DNA from 4 places in the Streptomyces sp. NPDC059816 genome. Region 4 is predicted to be linked to each of the others. Evidence: riboswitches for the same ligand, from Rfam matches in the RefSeq annotation. Region 4 holds a riboswitch; each other region holds the start of a gene.
What was found. Region 4 has a riboswitch for cyclic di-AMP ahead of ACFV88_RS11385 (M23 family metallopeptidase). Riboswitches for the same ligand answer to the same signal wherever they lie in the genome.

Region 1: another riboswitch for cyclic di-AMP. It lies ahead of ACFV88_RS06285 (transglycosylase family protein); the one in region 4 lies ahead of ACFV88_RS11385 (M23 family metallopeptidase).
Region 2: another riboswitch for cyclic di-AMP. It lies ahead of ACFV88_RS10885 (M23 family metallopeptidase); the one in region 4 lies ahead of ACFV88_RS11385 (M23 family metallopeptidase).
Region 3: another riboswitch for cyclic di-AMP. It lies ahead of ACFV88_RS34690 (peptidoglycan DD-metalloendopeptidase family protein); the one in region 4 lies ahead of ACFV88_RS11385 (M23 family metallopeptidase).

Annotation. Positions count from the first base shown of each region.
Region 1 is NZ_JBHWIQ010000003.1:331,527-335,729, forward strand. It holds gene eno (phosphopyruvate hydratase) at 1-306, opposite strand, end outside; gene ACFV88_RS06285 (transglycosylase family protein) at 720-1,472, opposite strand; cyclic di-AMP (ydaO/yuaA leader) riboswitch at 1,477-1,668, opposite strand; gene ACFV88_RS06290 (transglycosylase family protein) at 1,843-2,928, opposite strand; gene ACFV88_RS06295 (cytochrome P450) at 3,115-4,203, opposite strand, start outside.
Region 2 is NZ_JBHWIQ010000006.1:216,419-220,621, reverse strand. It holds gene ACFV88_RS10895 (M16 family metallopeptidase) at 1-149, shown strand, start outside; gene ACFV88_RS10890 (M16 family metallopeptidase) at 173-1,540, shown strand; cyclic di-AMP (ydaO/yuaA leader) riboswitch at 1,787-1,948, shown strand; gene ACFV88_RS10885 (M23 family metallopeptidase) at 1,962-2,753, shown strand; gene ACFV88_RS10880 (GntR family transcriptional regulator) at 2,995-3,690, shown strand; gene ACFV88_RS10875 (HPr family phosphocarrier protein) at 3,884-4,165, opposite strand.
Region 3 is NZ_JBHWIQ010000046.1:27,904-32,106, reverse strand. It holds gene ACFV88_RS34695 (SGNH/GDSL hydrolase family protein) at 1-451, opposite strand, end outside; gene ACFV88_RS34690 (peptidoglycan DD-metalloendopeptidase family protein) at 676-1,701, opposite strand; cyclic di-AMP (ydaO/yuaA leader) riboswitch at 1,706-1,860, opposite strand; gene ACFV88_RS34685 (tyrosine-protein phosphatase) at 2,327-3,124, shown strand; gene ACFV88_RS34680 (DUF6126 family protein) at 3,217-3,396, opposite strand; gene ACFV88_RS34675 (helix-turn-helix domain-containing protein) at 3,393-4,067, opposite strand; gene ACFV88_RS34670 (aspartate aminotransferase family protein) at 4,186-4,203, opposite strand, start outside.
Region 4 is NZ_JBHWIQ010000007.1:19,723-23,925, forward strand. It holds gene ACFV88_RS11375 (ArsR/SmtB family transcription factor) at 1-71, shown strand, start outside; gene ACFV88_RS11380 (aldo/keto reductase) at 78-1,022, opposite strand; gene ACFV88_RS11385 (M23 family metallopeptidase) at 1,285-2,388, opposite strand; cyclic di-AMP (ydaO/yuaA leader) riboswitch at 2,400-2,543, opposite strand; gene ACFV88_RS11390 (PP2C family protein-serine/threonine phosphatase) at 2,841-4,031, opposite strand.

The DNA of each region.
Region 1 (4,203 bases), on a different contig from region 4:
GTCCGGGGTGGCGTCCAGGTCGAACATGGCCTGGTCGATCAGGCGCTGCTCGGTGGCGTCGTAACCGACGAGCTCCGGGCCGATCTGCTCGATGACCGCGAGGACGGCCTTCTCGACGCCCTTGCCGCCGTAGCGGTTGGCGTCACCGTCACGCAGCTCCAGGGCCTCGAAGGCGCCCGTGGAGGCGCCGGACGGTACGGCGGCACGGCCGGTGCTGCCGTCATCGAGGCCCACCTCGACCTCGACCGTGGGATTGCCTCGGGAGTCCAGGATTTCCCGGGCTACGACGACGTCGATGGACGGCACGAGCATCTCCTTCTGGGATGTGACGCAGTGATGCGGGGCCGGTGGCCCCGCCGCCCCTGAGCCTAACGGCCCCCGGGACTTCGGCCACCCGGCCGCCCGGCTCGTGGACAAACGGAAACCAAATTGTTCCGTCGGCAAACAAATGTGCTCGGGGTCCTTCACCTGAGCTCCGGGGCCCGGCCCCGTTCGCGACGGAACGCGGGGCCGGTCGGACCCGGCCGGCCGGGGACGCACCGCCGCCCCGGTGCACGGGGGCGGCGCACCGGGGCGGACTGACCCGAGGGGACGGGTACCCGGCCGGGCCGGGGCGCGGCCCGGGACCGGGGGTGCGGCTCACGGCCGGGGCGGGCCGGAGCCGGGAGTGGTCCCGTGGGGCCCGTCGGGCCCGGAGGGGACTACCGGTTCAGTGGGGGTCAGGAGAGGTGGAGCTGCTGGCCCGGGTAGATGAAGTCGGCGTCGTCGACGATGTCGTCGTTCAGCTCGTACAGCTTCTGCCAGCCGCCCTTGACGCCCTCGGCCTCGGCGATGGCGCTGAGCGAGTCGCCGCTGACGACCTTGTACTCGCCGTCGCCCTTCGCGACCTTCTTGCCGGTCGGGGTCTCGACCGTCTTGGTCGGCGCGGCCGGCTTGGCGGGCTGCGCCGGGGCGGCCGGGGCGCGGTCCTCGGCACGGGAGGCGCGCTGCTCGGTCTGCTGCGGCTGCTGCTGCTTCGGCTGAGCCTGCTGCACGGGGGCGCTCTGCTGCGGCTGCTGGGTCTGCGGCTTGGGCTGCTCGGCGGCGCCGCCACCGTAGGGGGCGCTGGAGAGGCCGACGCCACAGCTCGGCCAGGCACCCTTGCCCTGGCCGGCGAGGACCTTCTCGGCTATCTCGATCTGCTGGGCCTTGGTGGCCAGGTTCGCGGTGGGCGCGTACTTGGTTCCGCCGAAGGCGGCCCAGGTGGAGGCGGAGAACTGGACGCCGCCGTAGTAACCGTTGCCGGTGTTGATGGACCAGTTGCCGCCCGACTCGCACTGGGCGACGCGGTCCCACTCGGCGGCGGTGGCGGCGGACGCACTGGTCGCCGTCAGCAGCGGGGCGGCGACGGCCGCTCCGGTGACCCCCGCGAGGGTGACGATACGAGTGGCCTTGCTGGGCTTGCGGTGCTTGCCCTTACCGGAAAGCAGCATGAAGACATCCCCTCACCGACGCCATACGAGGTGAGCTGTCGGGTTCGGGCCGAGTGAGTGCCCGGCCGCGCGTCCAGCGCGCGGCTCCACCCCTAGCCGTCCGGTCGCCTCCCGGGGAGTCTCGATCGACTCCCCGAACGACCCCGTCCGGCACTTACCTTGGGTCCCCCGCTCCTGCCCACGGCGCTTCACGCGTCGACTTTTCCCGAACTTCCGTCGGCAGGATTCGGCGTGACGGAGGTCGGTGCCCGCATTGGCGAACGGCCCTGACCGTAGGCATGGGGCGGGCGGAAACTCAAAGCTCAGCCGGGTTGATGAGACCCATGTCTCACTTCCGCCCCACACCTCAAAACGGACATTAAGGAGCGAACTACTGCTTCTTTTCGGGCGCTTCGGGCGCCAGGTCAAGGCTCTGGCCAGGGAGGATGAGGTCGGGGTCGGTTCCGACGGTGCCCTTGTTGCCGTCGTAGAGGGTCGACCAACCCCCTTCGACGCCCTGGGAGTCGGCGATCGCCGACAGGTTGTCACCGGACTGCACCGTGTACGACTTGTCCAGTTCGTCACGGGATGCACTGCTGCGCGAGGCGTGCTCCGCCGCACTGTCGCCCTCCCGGGAGGCGACGGCCTCCTCGGCCGCCGGGGCGCCGCGGTGACGGCCCGAACCGTCCTTCGCCTCCGTCCCCGTCGATGCGCCCGTGGTCGCGTCGGAGGCGCCGGGCGAGGGGGACGACGAGCCGGGCAGACCCGACTCGCTCCCGGTACCCGTACCGGGCGTCCCGTCTCCCGGGTCGCTGCTCGACGAGGACTCGCCGGGGGACGCCTCGGACGACGGGGAGGAACTCGACGAGCCCGAGGGGTCGGCGGAGTCCGAGGGTCCCGAAGAACCCGTGGCGCCGGGGGAGGTGGCGCCGTCGGAGGGAGCGGCGGAACCGGAGGCGCCCTCCGAAGCGCTCGGCGAGGTCGAGGAACCGGGTTCCGTCGTCTCCACCGGTCGGGGGGTCTGGGACGCGGGCCGGTCCGCGGTGGAACGGGACGCGTCCGACTTGCCGGCGGCCACCCCGCCCGGGGCGGTGTCGATGACCGCGCTGCCCTTGTTGCCCTTGTCGGACTTGGACGGAACGCCCGGGTCGACGGCCGCCGCCGGGCCGCCCTTGACGAGGCCCACGGCTTCGCCGCACCCCGGCCAGGCGGCGGGTCCCTGCGCGGCCAGGATGCGCTCGCCCACGGTGATCTGCTGGGACCGGCTGGCCTGGTCGGGGCTGACCGCGTAGGTGAGCCCGCCGTGCTTCTCCCACGCCTCCTGGGTGAGCTGGAGACCGCCGTAGAAGCCGTTGGCGTCGTTCGCGCTCCACGCGCCGCCGCTCTCGCACTCCGCGAGTCGGTCCCAGGTCGCTGCCTCCGCCGCGGTCGCACCGCTCGCACCGAGCAGCGGGAGGACGATCGCGGAGCTGGTCACCCCGGCCGCAACGACCAGAGGGGGGGCCTGTCGGGGGCGTCGATGACGACCGTTCCCGGAGAGCATGCGGTGGCCTTTCGTACGACAGCAGGACCGAACACGGCGGCTGGGGGCGGCCGATTCGTCGTGAAGGTAGCCGGAGTCGAACGCCTGTCACAAGTCAATGCAGCGCAGATCACGCAGGCATCACGGAACTGATCTGACGTCACCACTGCTGGTCACGGCGGCCGGGGCGAACCGCACGGGCAACGTCCGCAGGCCCCGCATGATCAGGCCGCCGCGCCACCGCAATTCCTCCGGAGCAGCGGCCAGTTGCAGGTCAGGCAGCCTGCGCAGCAGCGTGACCAGCGCGGCGCGGCCCTCCAACCGGGCCAGTGGCGCGCCGAGGCAGTAGTGGATTCCATGGCCGTATCCGAGGTGCGGATTGTCGCGCCGGGTCAGGTCCAGGGTGTCGGGCCGGTCGAAGCGGGCCGGGTCGCGGTCCGCCGCGGCGAGCACCACCAGCACCGGGTCCCCCCGCTCGATGTCCCGACCGCCCAGGCGCAGCGGTTCGGTGGCGAACCGCCAGGTGGCCATCTCCACCGGGCCGTCGAACCGCAACAGCTCCTCGACCGCCGTGTCCAGCAGCGGGGAGCCCTCCCCCTCCTCGGCCAGCGACCGCTGGAGCAGCGCCCGCTGTTCGGGGTGGGTGAGCAGGGCGAAGGTGCCGTTGCCGATGAGGTTCACGGTGGTCTCGAACCCGGCGAACAGCAGGATGAACGCCATCGCCGCCGCTTCGCCCTCGGTGAGGTGCTCGCCGTGGTCCGAGGCGCGGATCAGACCCGAGATCAGGTCGTCGTCGCCCGCTTCGCCGAGGGTCTCGCGCTTGCGGTGGATCAGCTCCACCAGATAGCCGCGCATCTTCTTCACCGAGCGGGCGACACCGCCCCGGGGGCCGCCGCCGTGGCGGATCATCATGCCCGCCCAGTCCCGGAAGTCGTCCTGGTCCTCGGCGGGCACGCCCAGCAGGTCACAGATGGCGTAGATGGGCAGCGGGAACGCGAACTCGTGGATGAGGTCCGCTTCGCCGCGCTCGGCGAAACCGTCGATGAGGCGGTCCGTCAGCTGCTGCACCCGGGGCGCGAACGCGGCCACCCGACGCGGGGTGAACGCCTTGGAGACCAGACGCCGCAGCCGGGTGTGGTCCGGCGGGTCGATGTTGAGCAGATGCGTCATCAGCTCGGCCTTGCGTTCGCCCGGGATGCCCGTCTTGCCCTTGGCGTGTTCCGGCTCGTC
Region 2 (4,203 bases), on a different contig from region 4:
AGGAGGTCCGGGAGGTCGCCGCGGCGCGGCTGCGGCCCGACAACCGTGCGGTGCTCGTCTACGAGCCGCTGGACCACCCGGAGCCCGACGCGGACGGTGCCGCCGACGCCGGGGCCGACGAGAACGCAGACGAGGAGGCGGCCAAGTGACCGAGGCCCAGCCAGTCGTGACCATGGACTTCCACCCCCAGCCGCAGCCCGGTGACGCCCGCCCCTGGGCCTTCCCCGAGCCCGCCCGCCAGACGCTGGGCAACGGCCTGACCGTGCTGCGCTGCGACCGCCCCGGACAGCAGGTCGTCGCCGTGGAGGTGCTGCTGGACAGCCCGCTGGACGTGGAGCCGGCCGGCCTCGACGGAGTCGCCACCATCATGGCGCGGGCGTTCTCCGAGGGCACCGACAAGCACACGGCCGAGGAGTTCGCCGCCGAGCTGGAGCGCTGCGGCGCCACCCTCGACGCGCACGCCGACCACCCCTGTGTCCGGATCTCCCTCGAAGTGCCCGCCTCCCGGCTGCCGAAGGCCCTCGGGCTGCTCGCCGACGCCCTGCGCGCGCCGGCCTTCGCCGACAGCGAGATCGAGCGCCTGGTCCGCAACCGCCTGGACGAGATCCCGCACGAGACGGCCAACCCTGGCCGGCGCGCGGCCAAGGAGCTGTACAAGCAGCTGTTCCCCGCGGACGTCCGGATGTCCCGCCCGCGCCAGGGCTCCGAGGAGACCGTCGCGGCGATCGACTCGGCCGCCGTGCGCGCCCTCTACGAGAAGAACGTGCGGCCCGCCACGGCGACCGCCGTCATCGTGGGCGACTTCACCGGCGTCGACGTCGACGCGGTCCTCGCGGACACCCTGGGGGCCTGGACGGGCGGTCCGGCGACCCCCCGCCTGGTGCCCCCGGTGACCGCCGACGACAGCGGCCGGGTCTTCATCGTGGACCGGCCGGGTGCGGTCCAGACCCAGGTGCTGATCGGCCGTCTCGGGGCCGACCGGCACGACCGGGTGTGGCCGGCCCAGGTCCTCGGCACCTACTGCCTGGGCGGCACGCTCACCTCGCGACTGGACCGCGTGCTGCGCGAGGAGAAGGGCTACACGTACGGCGTGCGGGCCTTCGCCCAGGTGCTGCGCTCGACGGCGAACGGCACGGGCGCGGCGCTGCTCGGCATCTCCGGTTCCGTGGACACGGCGTCGACCGGGCCCGCGCTGGAGGACCTGTGGAAGGTCCTGCGCACGCTCGCCGGCGAAGGGCTGACGGACGCCGAACGGGACGTCGCGGTGCAGAACCTGGTGGGCGTCGCCCCGCTGAAGTACGAGACGGCCGGGGCCGTCGCGGGCACCCTCGCCGACCAGGTCGAGCAGGAACTCCCCGACGACTACCAGGGGCTGCTGTACCAGCGGCTCGCCGCCACCGGCACCGTGGAGGCCACGGCGGCCGTCGTGAACGCCTTCCCGGTGGAGCGTCTGGTGACGGTGCTGGTCGGCGACGCGACGCAGATCGAGGAGCCGGTGAAGGCCCTCGGCATCGGCGAGGTCACGGTCGTCTCCGGCTAGCAGCGACCGCGCTGGGTGCCGTTCCGTCGTCCGACGGGACGGCACCTTCGTGTGTCCGGCAGGCGTTTCACGCACCGTCAGTGCGGTGCCCCCGGGCGCCGGGGCCGGATGTCCCGAAAGCGTCGGACGTTGCGTTCCGCGGTGTGGCGTGCGCAACAAAACCGCCGATCCGTTTGTCGTGGGAATGATCTCCGGCTTAGCGTCAGGTCGACTGCCCGTCGTGCGGTACGCCGCAGCCGCGGCACCGGACAGTCATCGCCGAGTCCCCGTACAGCGCGAGCCAGGGGAGCCGGGGACCCAACCGTCCCTGGGGTGAATCGGACGCCCGTCGCCACGCGGAGGGGGTCCGTAGGAGACCTTCCTGCTCCGAACCCGTCAGCTAACCCGGTAGGCGAGAAGGAAGGAAAGGACCACCCACTTCATGGCGTTCACCCGCGCCACCGGGAAGCACCGTCGTCCGACGCGCATGTCGCGCACCACCGCCAACGTCGCGGGCGTCGCCACGCTGACCACCACCGGTGTCATCGGCACCCTCGCCTCCCCCGCCATGGCCGTCGACGAGCCCTCCCCCCTGGAGGACACGGGGCTCACCAAGACGATCTCCATCGGGGACGCCGTCGCCGACGAGATCGACACCCAGGCCGCGGTGCAGCAGATCGCCGCCGACGAGGCCGCCGCCCAGAAGCTCGTCGAGGCGGAGACCAAGCAGCGCCTCGCCGAGCAGAAGCGCCGGGCCGAGGCCGAGGCCGCCAAGGAGCGCGAGGCCGAGGAGCGGGCGGCCCGCGAGGCCGAGCGCAAGCGCCTGACGACCTACGTCAGCCCCGTCGCCGGTGGCCACGTCTCCACCTCCTACGGCGCGGGCGGCAGCATCTGGTCCTCCGGTACCCACACCGGCATCGACTTCCACGCCGGCACCGGCACCCCGATCCAGTCCGTCGGCTACGGCACCGTGGTCGAGGCCGGCTGGGGCGGCGCCTACGGCTACAACGTCGTCATCAAGATGCACGACGGCACCTACACCCAGTACGCGCACCTGTCGTCCGTGGCCGTCACCGCGGGCCAGTCGGTCACCGCGGGCCAGCAGATCGGCCTCGCCGGTGCCACCGGCAACGTGACCGGGGCGCACCTGCACTTCGAGGCGCGGGCGAGCGCCGAGTACGGCTCCGACCTCGACCCCGTCGCCTACCTGCGCGCGCACGGCGTGTCCCTCTGAGCCTCCCCCCCCCAGGACGGCACCACCGAAAGCCCCGGCCCCGGCCGGGGCTTTCGCCGTTCCCGGACCGCGGGCGCGGTACCGGCCGAGCGCCCGGTACCCGGTCGCCGGCGGGTAATCCGCCGTCCGGAAATTCCAGGGAACGGTGAAGAGCGGTCGGAATTTCCGGCGAGCTGCAATAGAGTCACCGAATCAATGTCGATCGACCGCGTTTCGCGGGCACGGAAGCGGAGGTCCCCCCATGCGCATTCCCGCCCATTCGGTATGCACGGCCATTCGGGACGACATCGTCAGCGGTGCACTGGAGCGTGGGAGCCGACTCACCGCAGACGTGCTCGCCCGCCGCTACGGAGTCTCCCGCGTCCCGGTGCGCGAGGCGTTGCGCACGCTGGAGGCCGAAGGGTTCGTGGTCACCCGCAGACATGCGGGAGCCTGCGTCGCCGAGCCGACCGACCGGGAGGCGGCCGACCTGCTCGACGTGCGACGGCTGCTGGAGCCCCTGGGGGCGTCCCGCGCGGCCGAACGGCGCACGGACGCCCATCTGAAGGTGCTGCGTGGACTGGTGCGCCTGGGCCAGGAGCGGGCGGGCAACGGGACCGGGGACGAGCTGCGCGCCCTGGGCAGCTGGTTCCAGGAGACGCTGATCCAGGCGTGCGCCAGCCACGGGCTGATCGCCATGCTCACCCAGGTGCGGCACAAGACCGCCTGGATGTACACGGTCGAGCCCGCTCAGCGGCCCGCCGAGGAGTGGACGGAGCGCGGCGCGATCGTCGACGCGGTGACCCGGCGCGACGCGGAGCGGGCCGGCGCGCTCATGGCCGTGCACACGGAGCGCGGGATCGCGGCGCACCGCCGCAAGGTCGCGCGCCGCCCGGAGCCGCTCCGGCGCGCGGGGGCGTCGAAACATCCCGTCAACACGGGAAGCGTCGTCCCGTAACAAAGGGCCGCAACGATGTGACCGTCAATCGCTGGCGCTGCGCTTCGAGGGAATTCACCGGGATGCGCCGTGTCTTTGTGTCGTTTATTCGCACGGGGATTTCCGGGAATTCATCGCCGAATGTGCGGCGCGGTAATTCGCTGGTTTCGTGGGTGTCCCCCGATGTCGACGGACACCCACGCGCGGACCGCGGTCAGACCGTTTCGGGAAGCTGCTCCAGGCCCTCGGCCACCAGCTTGGCCAGTCGGTCCAGGGCCGCGTCCGCGCCCTCCGCCTCGGAGGCGAGGACGACTTCCTCACCGCCGTGCGCACCGAGCCCGAGGACCGCCAGCATCGAGGCGGCGTTGACCGGGGCGGCGTCGCCCTTGGCGATCGTCACGGGGACGCCGGTGGCCGAGGCCGCCCGGACGAAGATGGAGGCGGGGCGGGCGTGGAGACCCTCGGCCCAACCGACGTTGACGCGGCGCTCAGCCATGTGATGCTGCCCTTCGGGTACGCAAGGTTGCAAGGCTC
Region 3 (4,203 bases), on a different contig from region 4:
GGCCGTTGTAGGTGGCGATCTTGCCGCGCAGGTGCTTGAGGAGGGGGACGCCGCGGGTGTCGAAGCCGGTGGTGACCATGACCGTGCCGACGGACGAGGCCAGATCGGCGACGGCCCGTTCGAACCGCTCGGCCACCTCGTCGGGGTCGGTGCCCGGTCGGATGATGTCGTTGCCGCCCGCGCTGAAGGTCACCAGGTCGGGCGCGAGTTGCCGGGCCCGGGGGATCTGCTCCTCGACGATCTGATCGAGGAGTCTGCCGCGGACGGCGAGGTTGGCGTAGCGGAAGGTGGGCTCGGGTAGCCGGTCGCCGAGGAGGACGGCCAGCCGGTCGGCCCATCCCACGAACGTACCGTCGGGGCCGGGGTCTCCGACACCTTCCGTGAAGCTGTCGCCGACGGCTGCGTAGGACCGGATGTCGTCAAGGGCGAGGAATGTCGACTCTGCTGTCACGTCGGCCCATTTTTCACCTCCCCACGTGACCTACGCCACCGTAATAATGCGCCATTGGGGCTTGACGGCACGTGATAAAAGCCATGCGACTCATTTCGTCGAGTCGGGAATAGCGGTTCCCCCGCACCGCTCGGCACCGCTCGGCACCGCTGCCGACATGCGACGCGGGGCCGTATCCGCCGATACGGCCCCGCGTGGGCTGGTGCGGCCGGTGGCCGCGGGGGTCAGATCGCGACGCCCTTCGACCGCAGGTAGGACAGCGGGTCGATGTCGGAGCCGTAGGCCGGGGAGGTGCGGATCTCGAAGTGCAGGTGCGGTCCGGTGCTGTTGCCGGTGGAGCCCGCGGTGCCGATCTGCTGGCCGCCCGAGACGGACTGGCCGGCGGAGACCCCGAGCTGCGAGAGGTGGGCGTACTGGGCGTACTTGCCGTCGGCGAGCTGGATGACGACCTGGTTGCCGTAGGCGCCCGCCCAACCGGCGGAGACGACGGTGCCGGGACCGACGGCCTTGAGCGGGGTACCGGAGGGGACGCTGAAGTCGACGCCGGTGTGGTAACCGCTGGACCACATGCTGCCGGAGGCGCGGTACGGCGTGCCCACACCACTCGCGACCGGCAGCGTGTAGCCGCCGGCGCTCGCGGTGGCGGCCGGCGCCTGGGCCGCGACGGGCACGGCCTTCGGGGCGGCGGGCTTCGGGGCGGCGGGGGCCGCGGGGGCCGCCTGCTCGGGCTGCACGGCCTTGGGCCCGGTCGCCTCGGGAGCGGCGGCCTTCGGCTCAGCTGCCTTCGGTTCGGCGGCCTTCGGTTCGGCGGCCCGGGGAGCAGCGGGCTTCGGAGCTGCCGGCTTCGGCGCGGTGGCCGTGGCTGCGGCCTTGCCGCCGAGGGTGAGCTTGAGGCCGGGGGTGATCAGATCGGGGTTCGATCCGACGGCGGTCCGGTTGTCCTGGTACAGCCGCTGCCAACCGCCGCGCAGGTCCTGGTCGTCAGCGATCTTCGACAGGTGGTCGCCGACCTTGACGGAGTAGGTCGTGAGCTCGGCGCGCTGCTGCGCGGGCGCCTCGGGGGCGGCCTGGGCCGCCACGGCGACCGAGGTCACGGGGGCGAGCCCGGGGGCGGACTGGGTCGCGGCCTGGGCCTGGGTGGCGCCGATCAGCGGCAGGGCAAGGGCTGCCGCGCCGCCGGTTCCGGTGATGGCGATCGTCCGGACGAGCCGGGCGGACTTGGGGCGGCGGTGCTTTCCCGTCGCGGGCATGGTGCGTTCCTCTCCGGCGCCTACGAGGTGAGCTGTCGGGTTCGGGCTGGAGCTGCCCGGCCGCGCTCGCGCGGCTTCACCCCGAGCCGGTCCGGTCGCCCGGATGCGGCGTACTGCGTGTGGGTTCCCCGCTCCTGCCGATGTCGGGTGGTGAGATGGGGCTACCGAGCGGCGGCAGGACTAGGCGTCCGCCCGGAGTGAGCGTGACGCTAAGCGAGCGGCAACGGCCCGGACAACCGAGCACCCGTCAGCGGCCTGCGGTTTCTTGATCCTCGCCGTCCGTTCCGGTCACCCTGCGTCGATGGCGGCAGGGTGACCGGATGCCAATTCCCGGGCCGGGGCGGGCAGCCGGCGAACCGGTGATCACCACCCACTGTGACGACTATGATCCCGGTCACGACGCATGCCCCTGGGGCGCCTTATTTCATGGCCAGTTACATCAAAGCCACTCAATCCGACCAAAGGCGCAAATCACCCTTTCACTGGTGGATTCCCTCATGCATGACATGACTCGGGATCACCAACAAAAGCCCTCGTGCAGGGTGATTGTCCGAGCAAGTGATGTCGTATCGTCTGAAGCGCCCCGCCGACGGACGGCGCCGGCGGGGGATTGGGAGGAGCCCCCGTGACGCAGCAGATCCCGTCCACCGAGCCCGAACTGACCGGCGTGCGCAACTTCCGTGATCTGGGTGGTCTGCCGACCGCGGACGGCAGGCGGGTCCGACACGGGGTGCTGTTCCGCAGCGGCCACCTCGCCCACGCGACCGACGAGGACCGTCGGTACCTGACCGGGCTGGGGCTGCACACGATCTTCGACTTCCGCAACGACGCCGACCGCGGGCTCGACGGCCATGACGTGGAACTGCCCGGCGTGCGCAACGTCAACCTGCCGCTGAGCGACCCGGCCGACGGCGCGGAGTTCTGGCGGATGGTGCGCCGGGGCGACCTGGCCCAGCTCCGTGACCTCCTGGCCGGGGGGCGGGCGGTCGAGCAGATGGTCACGTCGTACCGCGTGCTGATCGAGGAGCGGACCGCGGAGCACGCACGGGTGCTGCGGGCGGTCGCGCAGGACAGCGTGCCGGCGCTCATGCACTGTGCGGCGGGCAAGGACCGGGCGGGCCTGTCCATCGCCGTCACCCTGCTCGCACTCGGCGTCGAACGGGACGCGATCGAGGAGGACTACCTGAAGTCCAACGCCGCGCACCGCCGGTACCGGGTGCAGCGCAGCGCGGACGCGGTCGACGGGTACGCGCCGGAGGTGATGGAGCTGCTGAGCCCGCTGTTCGACGCCCGCTCGGAGTACCTGGCGGCGGCCTTCGACAGCATCGATCGATGTTGGGGCGGCACGGACGCCTACCTCGCTCGGGCCATCGGGCTCACGCCGGACCTGCGCGACCGCCTCCGGTCCCGTCTGCTCGACTGACGTCAACGCCGGGCTCCCGGTGCACCGCGGGGCGCGGGCACCGGGAGCCCGGCGCGTCCAGCACCGGGGTACCGGACCCGGGGCGGATCAGCTCACTTGGCTCCGACCTCGAACAGCAGCCAGATGAAGGCGGCGACGAGGTGGCCGACCGCGACGTAGATGAGCAGTCGGATCCAGATGCTCGGCGGCATCTTGTCCTCGATGCGCGGGCGCCGGACCGGCTCGACCGCCGGGGGCGCCGCCGGGTCGGTGGGGGGAAGGGGCTCGGTCATCGGAAGTCTCCCGGGGTGTGGACGTCCGTCGGGCCTAGGCACAGCGCGGCGGTCGGGCTCTGCAACAAGGTGTGCACGAAGAGGAGGTCGGTCCCGTCCTCGTCGGCGGCGCCGATCCGGTGCGGGGTCAGCGAGTCGAAGTGCGCGCTGTCGCCGGGCGCGAGCACATGGGTGCTGTCCCCGAGTCGCAGCCGCAGCCGTCCGGACAGGACGTACAGCCACTCCTCGCCGGGGTGCACCCGCACGATGTCGCCCTGGGTGCCGTACGGCACTCGGACGCGCAGGGCCTGCATGCCCCGGCCGGGGGCGCCGGCCTGCCAGTAGGTCCAGCCGCCGGCGCGGGTGGGTTCCATGGTGGCGGACTCGACGATCGCCTCCCGGTCGGCGACGGTCTCGCCGAGCAGTTCGGAGACGGTGGTCCCGTAGACACGGGCGAGCGACAGCAGCATGGGCAGCGAGGGCTGCCGACGGCCGGTCTCCAGTCGGGACAGATGGGCCGGGGACAGCCCGGCCGAGGCGGCCGCGGCCTCCAGCGTCAGTCCGGCGCCCCGCCGGCGCTCCCGCAGTCGGGGGGCCACGACGGGCAGCTCGCCACCGGGGCCACCGGCCGGGTCGGGGGACCCGGCGGTGGGCTGCGGCTCCTCGTGGGGAGTCGACTCGGAGGGGTTCATGTCATCGATTGAGCCAGAAAAATGCCTCCCGGGCAAATCTCTTGCCTGGGAGGTAAAAGTCGAAGGTCAAGAACCGCACGACGCCCGGCCGGGCCGCGCCTCCCCCGCCCGGGCCGCGTCAGCGGTTCGCGACGGC
Region 4 (4,203 bases):
GCCGGGACGCACTGCGCCGACACCTCGGGCTGGACACCGCGGCCGGTCCCGTCACCCCCGCCCCGGGCTGAGCGGGCTCAGGCGGACGCCTCCGTCAACAGGGAGAGTTCCGCGTCCGTCAGCTCCAGGTCCGCCATCGCGAGGAGAGCGGTGAGCTGTTCGGGGGTGCGGGCGCTCGCCAGCGGAGCGGCGATGGTCGGGCGGGAGGCCAGCCAGGCGAGGGCGATGGTGGCGACCTCGGCGCCGCGGTCGCGGGCGACCGTGTCGAGGGCGGCGAGCACCCGCTGACCGCGCACGGTCGTCAGATGGGCGGCCGCCGAACCGGACCGCGCGCTGTCGACGCTCGCTCCGGGCCGGTACTTGCCGGTGAGGAAGCCGGAGGCGAGGGCGAAGTAGGGCACGGACGCGAGCCCGTTGCGGGAGGCCACCTGCTGGAGGCCGCCCTCGTAGGTGTCCCGGGAGACCAGGTTGTACTCGGGCTGGAGGACGGCGTACCGGGCCAGGCCCTCGCGGTCGGAGAAGTCGAGGGACTCCTGGAGCCGTTCGGGGGTCAGGTTGGACGCAGCGACGGCGCGCACCTTGCCCGCGGTGACCAACTCGTCGAGGGCGGTGACGATGTCCTCGACGGGGACGGAGAGGTCGTCGAAGTGCGTGTAGTAGACGTCGATGTAGTCGGTGCCCAGCCGGGTGAGGGACGCCTCCGCGGCGGCCTTGATGGTGGTGGGCGACAGGCCCTTGTAGGCGGGGTGGGCGCCGACCTTGGTGGCGACGACGACCTCGTCGCGGTTGCCGCGCGCGGCCATCCACCGGCCGATCAGGGACTCGGACTCGCCGCCCTGGTTGCCGTCCGCCCAGACGGAGTAGGAGTCGGCGGTGTCGACGAAGTTGCCGCCGGCGCCCGCGTAGGCGTCGAGGACGGCGAAGGTCTGGGAGGTGTCCGCGGTCCAACCGAAGACGTTGCCGCCGAGGGCGAGCGGGAAGACATCGATACCGGACGGGCCCAGCGGGCGCAAAGTGCTCATGGCCCCAGTCAACACCGTGACCCCCGCGGCCCCTTCCCGGGGACCGGCGGCCCTGACATCGGAGGGTGAACGCCAGGACCGTCGGCACCCGGACGTGGGGGATGACCCGCCTCGCGGCCGTGCGTCGCACCGGACGTGGGCGGTGCCCGGCCTCGGTGGGGGACGGGGGTACGGGGTGTGCGGGCGGGGTGCGCCGGAGCGCCGGACTTTCGTCCGGCGCCGCCCGGCCCGCGCCACCGCGGCCCGCCCGTCGACCGGTTGACTAGAGGCTGAGGCCCTTGCCGCGCAGGTAGGCGGCCGGGTCGATGCCCGCGCTGCCGCCGCCGGGGTGGACCTCCAGGTGGAGGTGGGCACCGGTGACGTTGCCGGTGCCGCCGACGCGGCCGATGACCTCGCCGGTGGTGACCTTCTGACCGACGCTCACACCGATCGACGACTGGTGGGCGTACCAGAGTTCGGTGCCGTCGTTGAGGGTGAGGACGGTGCGGTAGCCGTACGAACCGGACCAGCCGGCCTCGGTGATGGTGCCGCTGCCGATGGCCTTCAGGGGGGTGCCGGTCGGGGCGGCGAAGTCAAGACCCGTGTGGGAACCGGAGGACCACATCGCGCCGGACTGCCCGTAGGTCGAGGTCAGCGTGTACGAGGAGAGGGGGAGGGAGAAGCTCTTGGCGAGCTTGGCGATGCGTTCCCGCTCGGCCTTGGCCTTCGCCTCGGCCGCCGCCTTCGCGCGCTCGGCCTCCTTCTTCTTCCGCTCGGCTTCCTTCTTGGCCTTCGCCTCGGCTTCCTTCTTGGCCTCGACCTTCGCCTCGGCGGCGGCGGCGTCCTTGGCGGCCTTCTCCACGGCGGCCTTCTCGGCGGCGGCGCGGGTGGCGCTGTCGGCCTGGTCCTGCTGCTGCTCGGCCTGCTGCATGATGCGGGCGCGCAGGGCCTCGCCGGCGTCGGTGGTGCCCTGGGCGGTGTCGGCGCTGGTGACGCCGGCGCCGGTGAGCGGGGCGACGGCGGGTGCGGCGGCCTGGGTGGCGGTGTCCGCGGAGGAGTCGCCGGGCATGATCGAGCCGATGTCGGGCATCGATATCTTCACGGCCGGCTTGCCGCCCTGCGCGGTGGCGATGCCGCCCGCGCCGACCGCGGCGATGACGCCGACGCCGAGGACGGTGGAGCTGCGGGCGAGTCCGCCGCGCTGCTTGGCGACGCGGTGCCGACCACGAACGGGTCGGACGGTGTCGGCGGTCGGGTTCCAGACCTCGTGGGTCTCGCCCTCGGTCACATCGGGTCCGAAGACCCGGCCGTAGGGGGAGGAGGAGGCCCCGTCCTCGGCCGATTTCGGCACGTAGGGAGCTTCGGGGGCAGGCCGATTGGACGCCACTGAGGCGTACTCCTTTCCTTCCTTCTCGCCTACCGGGTTAGCTGACGGGTTCGGAGCAGGAAGGTCTCCTACGGGCGTCCTTGGGGAAAGGCTGCCCGATTCACCCCATGGTGGTGGTTCCCCGGTTCCCTTGCGGAATTCGGCGCGTGCGCACGGCGCCGACTCTGGTGACGGCTGGGACGACCGCGCTGCGTTATCGAACGTTAATAGACCCGGGGGCCGGATTCCAAGCGTTTCCGGTTGATCGTTCCGGCCGACGGCCGGGACTTATCGGGACACGGGCGGGCGGAACCGGGCGAGTTGACAGTTGGACAATATTCCCCGACGCAGAGAACTTTCTCTGACGGTGGCTCAGTTGTTATCGCCGGAGAGGGGTCCGTCACGGGGTGTGAGTGAGCGGCCCGGGCGGGGTGACGATGTGACAGGAGTGGCAGGAGTGGCGTGCCGGGTGTTCAGGGCCGGCGGACCGCGAGCAGCGCCAGGTCGTCCTCCGAGCCGCCCCCCGTGTGCTGGACGACGTCGTTGATGACGACGGCGAGCAGGGCGTTCGGACCGGGGAAGGTCCGGCCGCGCAACCGCGCCACCGGGTCGTAGAACTCTCCGTGCGCGTCCCGCGCTTCGGAGAGTCCGTCGGTGTAGCCGAGCAGGGTCGTACCGGAGGGGAAGGGCGCCTCTTCGCAGCGGTCGGGCCACACCCCGAGGTCGGCCATGCCCAGGGGCAGCGCCGGGCGGCGCGGGTCCAGGACGGTCAGGGAGCCGTCCGGGGCGAGCAGCAGGGGCGGCGGGTGCCCCCGGTTGAGGACCCGTACGACGTCCTGCCCGTGCGGGAGTTCGGCGAGGACGGCGGTGGTGAACCCCTCGAAGTCGTCGACCCCGCGCCGACGGGTGCCCTCCCGGGCCAGGGCGCGTTCCAGCCGTCGGGCCACGGCCTCCAGGGTCGCTTCCTGCTCGGCGGCCTCCCGGAACGCGCCGATGAGCACCGCGACCGCGGAGACCGCGGTGATCCCCTTGCCCCGCACGTCACCGACCACCAGCCGGACCCCGTGCGGGGTGTCCTGCACGGCGTACAGGTCGCCCCCGATGGACGCGTCGGCCTGCGCGGCCTCGTAGCGGGCGGCGACGTCGAGGCCGCCGATCCGGTCGGCGGGCTCCGGCAGCACGGCCCGCTGGGCGGCCTCCGCGATCTCCCGTGCGGAGGCGAGCCGGGCGTTGCTGCGCCGGGCGAGGCCGTTGATGACGACGGCGAGCACGGACACCGTCACGATGGTCGCCAGGTCGGTGATGGCGTCGGCCCGCGCCAGACCGCCGTCCGCGGACCGCTCGCCCACCGAGGCGGCGCAGGCCATCAGCCCGACGGCCACGGTCCCGCGGCGTCCGTAGAAGGGCGCGGCGGCCAGCGGTGCGGCGGCGAAGAGGGGGGAAGCGGTGAGGTGCAGCGGGGTGAGCTCGTCGTAGAACAGTCCGATGACGATCAGCAGGACGGGCAGCACCCGCACGAACCAGCGGCCCCGGCGAGCGGTCCGACGGTGCCGGCCCGTACCGGGCACCGGGTCCGGTACGGGGTCGGGCGCCGCCTCCGGTACGGGTTCGGGCACCGGGTCGGGGGACCCGGCACCGTCGGTCGGCTCGCCTCCGTGGCCCACGTACCGTCTCCCGCCGCCTCCGTGCCCGTCACCGCCCGCCCCCCAGGTTCGCCCCGCCGGGGGCCCGGAGCGAGCCGTACGGGCCGTACGGGTGAGCGTGGACGACCGGCGGCGGCCACGCGGACGTCGCCCGGACGCACCGAAGGCCCGGAAGCACTGGGCTTCCGGGCCT